3 regions of the Microbacterium sp. NPDC077663 genome follow, and region 1 is predicted to be linked to each of the others. Evidence: predicted binding sites of a transcription regulator. Region 1 holds the regulator's gene; each other region holds the start of a gene.

Region 1 (4,752 bases):
TTCTCGCGCAGGATGCGGTTCGACTGTGTGACGTCACTCGGGTCGAGACCCTGCCCGGCCCGCGCCATGCCGATCAGCTCGTCGACGAGCTCCCGCGCACGGCCGACCGCGGCCGCCTCACCCGTGAGGGTGATCTCGTTGCCCCGGACGTGGACCTGCACGTCCGGGTGCTCTCGTTCGACGGTGCGCAGCAGACGGTCCTGAGGACCCAGCAGCTGCACCATCGCGACGCCGTCCGCGTAGATGCGGTCGACGGTGGGTTCGGTGCTGTCAGCCACCGAGGCTCCCTTCGCTGAGCCCGCCGCCCAGCACGTGGGCGTGGACGTGGGAGACGGTCTGACCCGCTCCCGGGCCGGTGTTGAAGATCAGGCGGAAATCGCCGTCGGCGTGCTCGGCCGCGAGACTGTTCGCGAGCCCCACCATCTCGGCGAGCAAGGCGGGGTCACCTGCCGCGAGCTCCACGACGTCGCGGAATCCCTCGCTCTTCGGGATGACGAGCAGGTGCACGGGAGCCTGCGGGGAGATGTCGCGGATGGCGAACACGTTCTCGGTCTCCGCGACGATCTCGGAGGGGATCTCACCCCGGAGGATGCGGGTGAACACCGACGGCTCGCTCATCCCTCCAGTCTAGTCAGCGGCATCCTGCGTCGGCCGGTGCCGACTCACCAGCGCGCGAGTGCCCGGTTCACGAGCGCGAGCGCTGCGGGACCGGCGGTCGAGGTGCGCAGCACCGTGTCGCCGAGTCGCACGAGCGTCGCACCCGCGCCACGCAGGAGCTCGAGCTCGTCCGGCGCGATGCCGCCCTCCGGTCCCACGACGAGGAGCACGTCCCGGGTGTCGGTCGCATCGAGCTCGACGCTCGAGAGTGCAGCGGATGCCGTCGGCTCGAGCACCAGCATCCGAGCCGATCCGGCGTGTGCGACGAGCTGCCGCGTCGTCACCGGCTCGGCGACCCCCGGCAGCCACGGGCGGTGCGCCTGCTTGGCCGCCTCGCGGGCGATGGTCTCCCAGCGCGCGACGCCCTTCGCGACCTTCGCGCCGTCCCAACGCGAGACGGATCGGGCGGCCTGCCAGGGGAAGATGGCGTCGACACCCAGCTCGGTCGCCGCCTGCACGGCGAGCTCATCGCGATCGCCCTTGGCGAGAGCCTGGACGAGAACCGTGCGCGGAGACGGCTCGGGATGCTCTTCGCGCTGCGCCACCTCGACCACGACCTCCTTCGGCGCGACCGACGCGACCGTGCCGGTGAGCCAGAGACCCCGGCCGTCGCCGACGGTCACTCCCTCCCCGACCCGGATGCGACGGACCGCAGCGGCGTGATGCGCCTCGGCGCCCGTCAGTTGCACGACATCGCCCGGGCGGGCGGCGGCGGCATCCTCGGTCAGGAAGTGCAGGGCCACGGTCAGCGCTTGAACTTGCCGCGGAGCTTGGAGAACAGCCCGGGGTGGAATTCGGCCAGGTGCGGCGGTGCGGGACGGGTGCGCTTGGCGAGCTCCTGGACGAGTGCGCGCGACTTCGGGTCGAGATGAGAGGGCGTCACGACCTGCACGCCCACGCGGAGGTCACCGCGCTGCTCGCCGCGGAGCGGGGTGATCCCGCGGCCCCGGATAGTGAGCTCGTCGCCGGCCTGCACACCCTGACGGATCTCGAGGTCGACCGGTCCGTCGAGCGAGTCGATCGTGACGCTGGTGCCGAGGATCGCGTCGATCATCGACACCTCGAGGGTCGCGAGCAGGTCGTCGCCGTCGCGGCTGAAGACGTCGTGCGCAGCGACGGTGACCTCGAGGTACAGGTCGCCGTTCGGGCCGCCCGCGGGGCCGACCTCGCCCGAGCCGGGCAGCTGCAGCCGGAGCCCGGTCTCGACGCCTGCGGGGATGTCGATCGACACCGTGCGGCGCGCGCGCACACGGCCCTGACCCTGGCACGTGGAGCAGGGGTAGGGGATGGTCGTGCCGTACCCCTGGCAGGTCGTGCACGGCTGCGACGTGACGACGTTGCCGAGCAGGCTCCGGACGGTCCGCTGGATCTGACCCGAGCCGTGGCAGATGTCGCAGGTGACGGGCTGCGTGCCGGGCTGGCAGCACGAACCCTGACAGGTCTCGCACAGGACCGCCGTGTCGACCTCGATGTCGCGGTGGACGCCGAAGACGACGTCGCCGAGAGTGAGGTCAACGCGAACGAGCGCATCCTGACCGCGCTCGCGGCGCGACCGCGGACGGCCCGCGCGGGTCCCTCCCGCTCCCCCGCCGAAGAACGTCTCGAAGATGTCGCTGAAGCCGCCGAAGCCCGCTCCCGAACCGCCGAAGGCGCCCGCGTCGCCCCCCAGGTCGTAGCGCTGGCGCTGATCCGGGTCGCTCAGGACGTCGTACGCGTGCGTGACGAGCTTGAAACGCTCCGCCGCATCCTCACCCGGGTTGACATCGGGGTGGAGCTGGCGCGCCAGTCGGCGGTATGCCTTCTTGATCTCATCCGGGCTCGCGTCGCGCGCGACACCCAGGACCTCGTAGTGGTCAGCCACAATCACCTCTCCGGCCCGACGGCCGATTCGTTCAGCGCGACGTCTCGTCTTCTTCGAGCAGACGCGTCAGATAGTGCGCGACGGCACGGACCGCCGCGAGATTGGTGGGATAGTCCATGCGGGTCGGCCCCAGGACTCCGATGCGCGCCTGCGATCCGCCGGCGTCGTAGTCGCCCGCGACGACGGATGCCTCGGCCAGCCCGAACGGCTCGTTCTCGCGGCCGATGCTGGTCGCCAGTCCCCGATCGTCCGCGACCATCTCGCCCATGAGGCGCAGGAGCGTGACCTGCTCCTCGATCGCCTCCAGCAGGGGGTAGATGCTGCCGCGGAAGTCGGCCTCGCGGCGGGCGAGGGTCGCCGAACCGGCCATGACCATGCGATCGGAACGAAACTCGTCCAGTTCCTCGCCGATCGCCCGCAGGACGATCCGACGGTTCTCCTCGCGCGGCGCGGGAGCCTCGTCCTCGAGGATGCGGGCGATCGCGGCCGCACCGTCGCGCACGCTCTTACCGGTCAGCAGCGCAGCCATCGCGAGCTTGAGCTGCTGGGCCTCGTCGGCGGTCGGCTCGGTTGCGAGGAAGGCGACGCGCTGCGAGACACGTCCGGTATCGGTCACGACGATGATGACGACACGGGTGCCGCCGAGGTGAACGACCTCGACGTGCGAGACGTTCGCCCTGGCGAACGAGGGGTACTGCACGATCGCGACCTGACCGGTGAGGCGGGTGAGCGTGCGGACGGTGCGCACCAGGAGATCGTCCAGATCGCCGGTGTCTTCGAGGAAGGCGCCGATGGCGGAGCGTTGCGCGGACGTCAGCGGACGGACCTCGGCGAGGTGGTCGACGAAGACCCGATAACCCTTGTCCGTAGGCACACGGCCTGACGAGGTGTGGGGGGCGGTGATGAGCTCCTCGTCCTCGAGCAGCGCCATGTCGTTGCGGATCGTGGCGGCGGACACCCCGAACTGGTGGCGATCGACGATCGCCTTGCTCCCGACGGGCTCACGCGTGTCGACGTAGTCCTGGACGATCGCGCGCAACACCTGCAGACCGCGTTCCGAGACCATCACCCCTCCTCCGCTGGCACTCTCGATCTTGGAGTGCCAATTCTACCGCGCGCGGAGCGATGTGCTCGGATCACTCGGTCAGCGCGCGGACGACGGCGTCGGCGAGGAGCCTTCCGCGCCGGGTCAGGACGACCGTGCCGCGCACCGCCGCGGCGCCGTCGACGAGTCCGTCGGCGATGAGGGATGCCACATTCCGCCGCCCGGCGACCGTCGCCTCGTCGACCGCGACGCCGTCGGCGATGCGCGAGCGCAGCAGGATGTCCTCGAGGCGGCGGGCCTCGGCATCCGGCCGTTCCCGGCCCGCGGCCGGCGACTGCCCCGCGGCGAGGCGTTGGGCGTACGCCGCAGGATGCTTCACGTTCCACCACCGGAGTCCGCCGACATGGCTGTGGGCGCCGGGGCCGTAGCCCCACCAGTCCTGACCGCGCCAGTACGAGAGGTTGTGCCGCGAGCGCTGGGCGCGGCCGGTCGTCCAGTTCGAGACCTCGTACCACTCGTAGCCCGCCGCGGCGAGCATCTCGTCGGCCAGCTCGTACATGTCGGCCTGCAGATCGTCGTCGGGTGCAGCCACCTCGCCGCGACGGATCTGACGCTCGAGTTTCGTGCCGTCCTCGACGATGAGCGCGTACGCGGAGACGTGATCGGGCGCGAGCGCCGTCGCGGTCTCGAGCGAGGTCCGCCAGTCCCCGAGCGACTCCCCCGGCGCGCCGTAGATGAGATCGAGGCTCACCGCCAGACCGGCCTTCCGGGCCGCGGCGACGGCCGTCGCGATGTTCGCGGGGTCGTGGGTCCGGTCGAGGGCGGCGAGGACGTGCGGGACGGCGGACTGCATGCCGATCGACAGGCGCGTGACGCCCGCTGCGGCGAGGATGTCGGCGACGGCATCCGTCATCGTGTCGGGGTTCGCCTCGACTGTCACCTCGGCGCCGTCGGCCAGCCCGAAGGCACCCCGGACGCCATCGAGCATCCGCGCCAGATCCCCGGGCGGAAGGAGCGTCGGCGTGCCGCCACCGAAGAACACCGTCTGCGCGGGCCGGAGCGGTCCACGGTCGCCGAGCACCCGCCGCGAGATCCCGATCTCGCGGAGGACCTCGTCGGCGTAAGCGTCCTGGCGGGCGCCCCGCAGTTCGGTGGCGGTGTACGTGTTGAAATCGCAGTACCCGCATCG
Region 2 (4,752 bases), on a different contig from region 1:
CCGAGATGATGATGTCCGCGCACTCCTCGTACGTCGTGCACTTCGTGCCGCCGTTGGTGCCCGACACGTTCTGCAGGTGCGCAGCCACGTCGGGGCCTTCCGCCGAGCCGGCCTCGAGCGCCGCGAGCGCGAGCAGGATGACCGCGTCGTAGGACTCCGGAGCGTAGGTGAAGTCGGCGAGCTCGGGGTTACCCTCGCCCGTCCAGAACGACTGCAGCGTGTCACGGAACGCCGTGATGCTGTCGGGGTCGACGGCCGGGTAGGTGCCCTTGGCGCCTTCCATGGTGCCCTCGGGGAACTCGTCACCGAAGTTGGCCAGGTTGCCGTCCACGAGGTACATCTTGTCCGACGGGAAGTCGGCACCGACGAGCTCGGGGATGATCGTCTTGACCTCTTCGAACGTGATCAGCGCGATCGCGTCGGGGTCAGCGGCCAGCACGTCCTCTACCTGGGCCGAGAAGTTCGTGTCGCCCGTGTTGTACAGGGCGGCCGAGACGACCTCACCACCGGCGCTCTCGAACGCCGCCTTGGTGAAGCAGGCGAGGCCCGTGCCGTACGAGTCGTTGAGGATGATCAGGCCGAGGGTCTCGGCGCCGTCGTTCGCGATCAGGTTGCCGAGCACCTCGCCCTGCAGGGTGTCGGACGGAGCCGTGCGCCAGTAGAGACCGTTGTCCTCGTAGCCGGTGAAGGCCGCGGACGTGTTGGCCGGCGAGAACTGGATGGCGTCGGCCGCGATGACCTGGTCGATGAACTGCAGCGACGTACCGGACGATGCGGCACCGATGATCGCGGTCGCGCCGGCGTTCAGCAGGCGGGGGATCTCGGTCTCGTACGCCTTGTTGTCGGTGTCGCCGGAGTCGCCCTGCTCGAGGTTGATCGTCACACCCTTGGCGGCTTCGTTCACATCGGCTGCGGCGAGCTCGGTGCCGGCGATCTCGGGCGGGCCGAGGAAGGCGAGGTTACCGGTGACGGGGAGGGCCGTTCCGATCGTGTACTCGAGGTCGGTGGCCGGACCCTCGGAGGTCGAGGTGTACTCCGGGGTGTACGAAGCCGGTTCGGCCTCGTCGCAGTTGACCGGGAAGTCGAAACCGGCGGGCTCTTCGGAAGCGCCGCCGGAGGCAGTGGGGGTCGAGGAACCGGCGCAGCCGGCCAGGACCATTGCGCTCGCACCGATCAGGGCGATGGCGCCCATGACCTTTGCGGAACGCGAACGGGAGAGAACGCTCATTGTGCTCCTTGCTGTGGTGACACGGGTCAGTTCGGGACCAGCCCGGTGTGTTCAACCTAGCGGCGCGCTCGTCTCCTCAATGTTGCCGTTCGTTAACGATGTGTAACGAGGTGGGCACGCTCCCATAATGGCCGCGAAAAGCGGCATCGGTCAGCTCAGACCGGGTCGGGGACGACCGTCTGCGCCCCCGTCCGGCTGCGTCGTGAGGACACGAGGGAGTCCACCGTGAAGACCGCCACGGCGACCCAGACGAGGCCGAACCCGATCCATCGCTCGAACGGCATGGGCTCCCCCAGGATCAGGACACCGGTGAGGAACTGCATGATCGGGGCGACGAACTGAAGGATGCCGACGACGGTGAGCGAGGTGCGTCGAGCGCCGGCGGAGAAGAAGAGGAGAGGGATCGCGGTGACGGCACCGGCCAGCAGGAGCAGCACCGTGTGCCCGGTGCCTTCCCGGCCCATCGTCAGGCCGGAGGTGACGCCGACCAGGACGAGCTGGAGGACGGCGATCGGCACGAGCCAGAGGGATTCGAGCGTGAGGCCGCTCACGGCATCCACTGACTGGCCGATCTTCTTCTTGACGAGTCCGTAGGTCGCGAAGCTCGCCGCAAGGGCCAGGGCGATCCACGGCACGCGCCCGACGGCGACGATGATCACGATGACGGCCGCCCCGGCGATACCGACGGCGACCCACTGCGCGGTGCGCAGGCGTTCCTTGAGCACGATGACGCCGAGCAGGACGGTCGCGATCGGGTTGATGAAGTAGCCGAGGCTCGTCTCGACGACGTGACCCGTGAGGGTGCCGATGAGGAAGACCTGCCAGTTGACGTAGATGAGCAGGCCCGCCAGCACGGTCCAGAGCATCAGACGGCGATCGCGCAGGATGACCCGCATCCGACCCCATCCGCGCGTGATCGCCAGCAGCGCGACGCAGAAGACCAGGCTCAACAGGATGCGCCAGCCGACGACCTCCCAGGGCGTCGTCGGCGCGAGGCTGACGAAGTACAGCGGCAGGAAGCCCCACAGCACGTAAGCCGAGAAGACGAAGATCGCGCCCAGGGACTTCTCGCGCGCGGCCTGCTCGGGTGTCATGAGCACAAGCCTACGACGGTCATGACAGCGCACACATCCCGCGGACTGCCGACCGCCGTGCGGATCCTGCCATCGGCATGGCGGACAACGAGAGAGGGCCCGGATGCCGACGCATCCGGGCCCTCTGCTGATCGCTGGGCGTCAGCGGACGACGACCGCCAGGACGTCGCGAGCCGACAGGACGAGGAACTCGTCAGCGCCGAACTTCACCTCGGTGCCGCCGTACTTGCTGTACAGGACGCGGTCGCCGACGGCGACATCGAGCGGAACGCGGTTGCCGTTGTCATCGATGCGGCCGGGGCCGACGGCCACGACCTCGCCCTCCTGGGGCTTCTCCTTGGCGGTGTCAGGGATGACCAGGCCACTCGCGGTGGTCTGCTCGGCCTCGACCTGCTTGATGACGATGCGGTCTTCGAGCGGCTTGATGGAAACCGACACGGTCTACCTCTTTCTTGCTGGTGGGGTCCTGCGACAAGACTCATCAGCACTCGCCTTGCGAGAGTGCTAACGAAAGTCTAGAGCGCGGTTGGCACTCATGCAACGCGAGTGCCAACAGGATGACGGATGCCGCGGCGCCTAGGCTTGCGGAATGGAACAGGCCGAACTCACCGCCCTCCTGACACCCCAGGGACTGCGGCTGATCGACGAGGTCGGGCCCCTGCCATCCACCTCCGAGGTCGCCTCCGCCGTTTCGCGCCTGCGCGCCGCCGGCCACTCCCCCGACCTGGTGTCCGCCGTCGTCGGACAAGCCCACCTGCGCGTGCGGGCGGAGGCGAAGTTCGGTCCCTTCGCCGACCGGATGCTCTTCACCCGCGCGGGGCTCGAGCAGGCGACGCGTCTCGAGATCGCCGCCCGCCACGCCGGTCGGTTCCGCGATGCCGGGATCGCCCGCGTCGCCGACCTCGGCTGCGGAATCGGCGGCGACGCGCTCGGCCTCGCCGGCATCGGACTCGATGTGCTCGCCGTCGACGCGGACGAGACCACCGCCGCGCTCGCCGCGTACAACCTCGCGCCCTTCGGCGACGCCGTCACGGTGCGGCACGGTCGCGCCGAGGACACGGACCTCGACGGTTGGGACGCGGTGTGGCTGGACCCCGCCCGCCGGACGGCGGGTCACAGCGAAACCAGCCGCACCCGCCCCGAGGACTGGTCGCCGTCGCTCGACTGGGCCTTCGCCCTCGCGGAGCGGATGCCGGTGGGCATCAAGCTCGGACCGGGGCTGGACCGGGGCCTCATCCCCGACGACGTCGAGGCGCAGTGGATCAGCGTCGACGGGTCGACCGTCGAGCTCGTGCTGTGGTCGCGGGCGCTGCGGCGCCCGGGCGCGACCCGTTCCGCCCTCGTGCTCCGGGGCGGTGCCGCGGCCGAACTCACCGCCGCGGCCGATGCCCCCGACGAGCCCGTCCGGGAGCTCGGCACGTTCGTGCACGAACCCGAGGGCGCCGTCATCCGTGCGCGCCTGATCGGCGAGGTCGCGCGCGAGCTGCAGGCGGGGATGGTGGCCGACGGCATCGCCTACCTGACCTCGGATGCCGCGCTGACGAACCCCTTCGTGCAATCGTTCCGCGTGCGGGAGGTGCTGCCGATGAAGGTCCCGGCGATCAACGCGGCCCTGCAGGCGAGCGGGATCGGCACGATCGAGATCAAGAAGCGGGGTGTCGACGTCGACCCCGCGCAGTTCCGGCGCAAGCTCGCGCTGCGCGGCGACGCATCCGCGACGCTCATCCTGACGCGTGTGGGCGAGGGTCGCGGCGCGAAGCGGGTCGCGGTCCTCGCCGACCGGGTGTGACCTAGCCCGCGAGGCCGCCCTGCATGGCCGCCCACCACAGCCACCCGGCGCTGTAGACCAACGATCCGAGGCTGAGCCCGAGTCCCCACAGCGCCGTCTCGCGCTTCTCCCACGGGCGCCGGAGAGCGAGGACCGCCAGCACGACACCGATAAGACCGACCGGGAAGCCCCAGCCGACGAAGCACGCCAGTACGAGCGCCAGCGACCCGAACAGCAGCGACCACCCGGCGCTGCGCGGCAGCGCGGGCGCCGGCGGGATCCAGCGGATATCGGGAGAGGCGACCTCGGCGGGGTCCGGGTGCACCGCGAGCGGCGGCGCCACCGGGAGGGGCTGCGTCAGCTCCCGACGGAACCCGCCGCGGTGCGCGCCCGGGAGGACCGAATCGGTCGGCGCGAGCACGACGTCGGAGGATGCCGGTTCGACGGCGGCGGGCTGATCCGCAGCGGGCGCGGCGGGCGGCGGCATCCGCTCGTCGGTCATGACGCCGGCTCCACCTGGATGGTCGTGACGGGGAGGGTCGAGTCCGCACCGAAGGCGTGGGTAGAGGCGGGGCGACCGCTCATGATGAGCTCGGACGCGAGCGCCGCAATCATCGCCCCGTTGTCGGTGCACAGCGACAGCGGCGGGATGCGGACGCTGA
Region 3 (4,752 bases), on a different contig from region 1:
TCGCGGCCCGGGGGGATGTCGACGGCGAGGGAGATCCCGGACAGGCGCAGTGCCGCCGCGAGATCCGACAGCCTGTCGATGGAGCCGAGCCCGGGATCGCCGCGGCGCAGGTCGACCGAGCCGTCCTCCCGCCGGGCGAACGGCGACTGGACGTGCAGGACGCTCACGCCCAGATCGCGCAGCATCCCGATCTCGTCGCGCAGTCCCGCGAGGTTGCCCGCGTACCGGTCGGCGAAGCACGCCGCGCCGAGGGCGAATCGCGAACGGGTGGCCGTCTTGTGCGCGGCACGCTGCTCGCCGTGCACCTTGAGATCGAGCGAGCGGCCGTTCGCGGCGACGACCGCGGCCGTCACGAGCTCGACGAGTGTCTCGTTCGTCGTGACTCCCCGGTGCCCGAGCGCGGCGCGGAGATCGGGAAGGTGCCGGCGGATGCGGTCGGCCGCGGCATCGTCGTCGCGTGTGCGTTCTGCGACGGCCGCCAGCGTGGCAGCGAGTCCGTCCTCGACGGCCCCCATGGTGCTCATGCGGTGGACCTCCCGCCCCCAGCGTAGAGGGCCCGGCGATCCCGCCTCAGTCGGCGCGGCCGACCGTACTGTCGAGGAAGGCGTGGATCGTCGCGTGGAGTGCTGCGGTGGCCGCCGCGTCGATCGTGCCCGCGTGACCGCCTTCGACGGGCTCGAGGTAGTGCACCTCGGCATCCGTCTCGTCCGCCATGCGGGCGGCCATCTTGCGCGCCTGCACGGGTCCCACCCGATCGTCGCTGGCCGCGGCGTAGATGAGGGATGCCGGGTACCGCCGCCCGGGCTCGATCAGGTGGTACGGCGAGAACGTCTTCACGAACTCCCAGTCGGCCGGGTCGTCGGGGTCGCCGTACTCGGCGATCCAGCTGGCGCCGGCGGACAGGCGCGTGTAGCGACGCATGTCGAGGAGCGGGACGCCGCAGACGATCGCGCCGAAGTCGTCGGGGTACTGCGTCAGCATGTTGCCCACGAGCAGACCGCCGTTGCTGCGCCCGTGGCAGGCGATGCGGTCGGGGGTGGAGACGCCGCGGGCGACGAGGTCGCGCGCGACGGCGGCGAAGTCCTCGTAGGCGCGGTGCCGGTTCTCGCGGAGTGCGGCGAGATGCCACTCCGGCCCGAACTCGCCGCCGCCACGGATGTTCGCGACGACGTAGACGCTGCCTCGCTCCAGCCAGGCCGGTCCCACGATCGTCGGGTACTCGGGGGTCAGGGCGTGCTCGAAGCCGCCGTAGCCGTTCATCAGCACGGGCAGTGCGCCGGCGCGCTCGCGGGGGCCGACCTCGAAGTACGGCACGCGGGTGCCGTCGGCCGACGTCGCCCAGTGCTGCTGGGCGACGAGCCCGGTCGTGTCGAAGGTCGCGCGGCTGCGATCGACCACTCGCGGCGCGGCGCCCGGATCGAGCACGAGGAGGGTCGGCGGGGTGAGGAACCCGCGCGCGACCACCCAGATCTGATCGTCCTCGTCGTCGTCGGCGGTCGCGACGTTCGCGCTGAAGAGGTCATCGTCGCCGAGGCCCAGGTCGAGATCGTCGCCCATCAGCGTCGCGGGGTCGAGCGACACCAGCCGGCTCTGCACGCGGTCGAGCACGGTCAGGACGAGCCGGGTCTTCGTCCACGTCCAGGACTCGAGGACGGCGGTGTCGGTGGGGGTGAAGGCCACCCGCAGGTCGGACCCGTCGCCGCTCGTCACGGTTTCGACCGGTTCCAGCAGCAGGGTGCCCGACGGATGCGTCGTGTCGCCGATGCGCCATGGTGTGGTGGTGCGCACGGCGATGACTTCGCCGTGCACGTCGGCGTGGGCGTCCTGCGGGACGGCGATCAGGCGCGGTTCGCCGCCGGCCCAGACCCATGACTCGGAGTGGAAGAAGTCGTGCGCGACGACGACGATCGGTGTCGCCGTGCCCGCGGTGCGGTCGACGTGCACGAACACCCCGACGTCGGAGGACGAGCCCGTGACGATCGGGGACGCGTCGTCGAGGCGCTCGCCGCGACGCCAGGCGCGGGCGCTGATCGGGTACCCCGAGTCCGTCATACCGCCGCCGTGCAGTGCCGTCGCGACGAGCAGGGTGTCGCGATCGATCCACGAGACGCGATGCTTGTCGGCGCCGAGGGTGAAGGGGGTCTCCTCGACGAACCGCCGGGACTCCAGGTCGAACTCGCGCACGACGGCGGCGTCACCGCCGTCGGGGCTGAGGCGCACCAGTGCGCGCCCGCTGCCGACGGGCCCGTGGGTCGCGCCGGCGAACGCCCATGACCGGCCTTCGTCGCGCCCCAGCGCGTCGATGTCGAGGAGCACCTCCCAGACGGGGGAGCCGTCCGCGAAGTCGGCGAGCGGGGTCCGGCGCCAGAGACCGCGCGGGTTGTCGGCATCCCGCCACAGGTCGTACATGAGGTCGCCGTGACGACTCGGTACGACGAGTCGATCGGGGTCCTGCAGGATGCCGGTGAGCCGGCTCTCGAGCGCGTCCCGGGTGGCGCCCGCGTAGGCGGCTTCGGTCTCCGCCGTCCGTTCGGCGGCCCAGGCGAGGGCCTCGGCGCCGTCGATCTGCTCCAGCCAGAGGAAGGGGTCGGCGGGTTCGGGGGCGGTCTCGGCAGCGCTCATCACGTCAGCCTACGGGCACGCTTCGACCGGTCGTTCGCCCTGCGAGAACCGTTGGCACTCGACATGCCAGAGTGCTAATCTTTTCTTACTTGAGCCGCGAAGGCTCAACTTTGAGACCACATGAACAAAGGAGAGAATCATGGCGACCTACGACCCGTTCCGTGACATCGACCGCCTGGCGTCGACGCTCTTCGACACGCGCCGCGGCCCGCGACGGATGCCGATGGATCTGTACCGCGACGGTGACCACTACGTCCTCAACGCGGACCTCCCCGGCATCGACCCGGGTTCGGTCGACATCGACGTCGACGGCCAGCTGCTGACGATCCGGGCGGAGCGCACGCTCTCGTCGGGCGAGGGTGTCAAGTGGATCACGCGCGAGCGCGAGACCGCGAGCTTCCTCCGCCAGCTGAACCTCGGCCAGGGCATCGACACCGACGCGATCACCGCGACCTACAACAACGGCGTCCTGACCGTCACCATCCCGGTGAGCGAGAAGGCCAAGCCGCGCAAGGTCGAGGTCGTCGCCAACGGTTCGGCGCCGACCGTCGCTGCCCGCGAGAGCGAGCCGCAGCCGATCGACCAGTGATCCCGGCGCCGTCACGGCGATGAGATGACGATCGCCCCGCACCCCGTCTCGGGTGCGGGGCGATCGTCGTTCCGTCAGACGCCGCGCAGGCGTGCGGTGAGCTTCTCGAGCTGTGCGAGTTCGTCGTCGGTGAGCACCGACATCCGCTCGGCGATCGTGCGCCCGTGCGTCGTCGCGAGTCGGCGGAACATCGTCGCGCCCTTCTCGGTCGCGCGCAGCAGAGCCCCCCGGCCGTCCTGCGGGTCGGGGCACTTGGAGATGAGCCCGCGCGCGACCATCCGGTCGACGAGCCGCGAGACGCTCGGCTGACTGATCAACATGTTCGCCGTCACGTCGCGCAGCCGGGCCGTGTGCTCAGCGCACCGCGTCACCGTGAGGAGGACGTCGTACTCGGCGCTCGAGAGATGCTCGTCGTCGAAGTCCTGGGAGATCTCCGCCAAGACCTCGTGCTGCGCGCGGAAGAGGCTCTCCCACGCGGCGATGGCGAGGCGGCGGTCGGTCATGGCGTCAACTGTAGCGTCGCTCATAGGGTTGACCGCGTGCAGCCTTGGTCCCGTCGTCTCGCCCGTGCTGGAGCCGTCGTCGCCGTCGTCCTCGGCGTCCTGATCGGGGCGCCGCAGGCGGCGAACGCCGACGTCGAGGACTTCTCATTCGACAGTCTCGACGTCGACTACACCCTCACTCGCGCCGACGACGGCACGAGTCGGATGCAGGTCGTCGAGCGGTTCGTGGCGGTGTTCCCCGAGACCGATCAGAACCGCGGCATCCGACGTGTCATCCCGGGTGAGTACGACGGTCAGCCGTTGCGGCCGAGCTTCGAGTCGGCGGTGGACGCGAGCGGCGACCCGTGGGAGGTCGTCGAGACGGACGAGGGTGAGGACGGATTGGTCGTGACCGCGCGATCCGAGGACTACGTCCACGGCCGCCAGACCTTCGTCCTCACCTACGCGCTCGACAACGTGACGCGCGAGTTCCCCGACACGGGACTCGAGCTCTACTGGGACGTGAACGGGTTCGACTCGGCGCAGTCGTTCGGTGAGGTGACCGCGAGGCTGCACCTCGGTGGCGAGATCGCGGATGCCGTGGGTGCGCTCGCGTGCTACGCCGGGCCGTTCGGCGCCGAGACGCCGTGCGACGGCATCAACGTCGACACGTCCGGCTCGAGTGCGACGGTTGTCGCGCGGCAGGCCGGGCTGGGTCCGCATGAATCGCTGACCTTCGCGGTCGGCTTCGCCGACGGCACCTTCGAACCGCTCGACACCTCTTACCTCGGCACGCTGCTCGGCTGGGGCCACGCGGCTGCCGGTGCGGGTCTGGTCGGGGTCGCGGGCTGGGCGCTGTGGCTGCGCCGCCGCCACCTCTCCGACGGCGCCGGCAGGCCGACGGTGATCGCGGAATCGCAACCGCCCGCGGGGGTCGATGCGCTGCACGCGGCGGTGCTGCTGCAGAAGACCGGCAAGGCCATCCCCGCCGAGGTGCTCGAGCAGGCGATCGTCGGATCCATCCGCATCACCGAGGGGGAGAAGCCCCGATGGGGGTCC

The links. The regulator HrcA, encoded in region 1, represses chaperone genes, less so after heat shock. The targets are predictions, from matches to a motif close to TTNGCACTCGNNNNNNNCGAGTGCNAA.
Region 2: the regulator HrcA is predicted to act here: its motif matches at 2,849-2,875, upstream of groES (co-chaperone GroES).
Region 3: the regulator HrcA is predicted to act here: its motif matches at 2,674-2,700, upstream of ACIGEP_RS15435 (Hsp20/alpha crystallin family protein).

Annotation. Positions count from the first base shown of each region.
Region 1 is NZ_JBITVE010000001.1:1,181,375-1,186,126, forward strand. Features, by position in the region: gene ACIGEP_RS05795 (PhoH family protein) at 1-224, opposite strand, end outside; gene ACIGEP_RS05800 (HIT domain-containing protein) at 271-618, opposite strand; gene ACIGEP_RS05805 (16S rRNA (uracil(1498)-N(3))-methyltransferase) at 663-1,400, opposite strand; gene dnaJ (molecular chaperone DnaJ) at 1,403-2,518, opposite strand; gene hrcA (heat-inducible transcriptional repressor HrcA) at 2,550-3,584, opposite strand; gene hemW (radical SAM family heme chaperone HemW) at 3,655-4,752, opposite strand, start outside.
Region 2 is NZ_JBITVE010000002.1:6,811-11,562, forward strand. Features, by position in the region: gene ACIGEP_RS07615 (ABC transporter substrate-binding protein) at 1-1,228, opposite strand, end outside; gene rarD (EamA family transporter RarD) at 1,384-2,322, opposite strand; gene groES (co-chaperone GroES) at 2,464-2,760, opposite strand; gene ACIGEP_RS07630 (SAM-dependent methyltransferase) at 2,912-4,111, shown strand; gene ACIGEP_RS07635 (hypothetical protein) at 4,113-4,592, opposite strand; gene tsaD (tRNA (adenosine(37)-N6)-threonylcarbamoyltransferase complex transferase subunit TsaD) at 4,589-4,752, opposite strand, start outside.
Region 3 is NZ_JBITVE010000003.1:580,518-585,269, reverse strand. Features, by position in the region: gene ACIGEP_RS15445 (DUF3459 domain-containing protein) at 1-524, opposite strand, end outside; gene ACIGEP_RS15440 (prolyl oligopeptidase family protein) at 571-2,622, opposite strand; gene ACIGEP_RS15435 (Hsp20/alpha crystallin family protein) at 2,762-3,211, shown strand; gene ACIGEP_RS15430 (MarR family winged helix-turn-helix transcriptional regulator) at 3,286-3,714, opposite strand; gene ACIGEP_RS15425 (DUF2207 family protein) at 3,751-4,752, shown strand, end outside.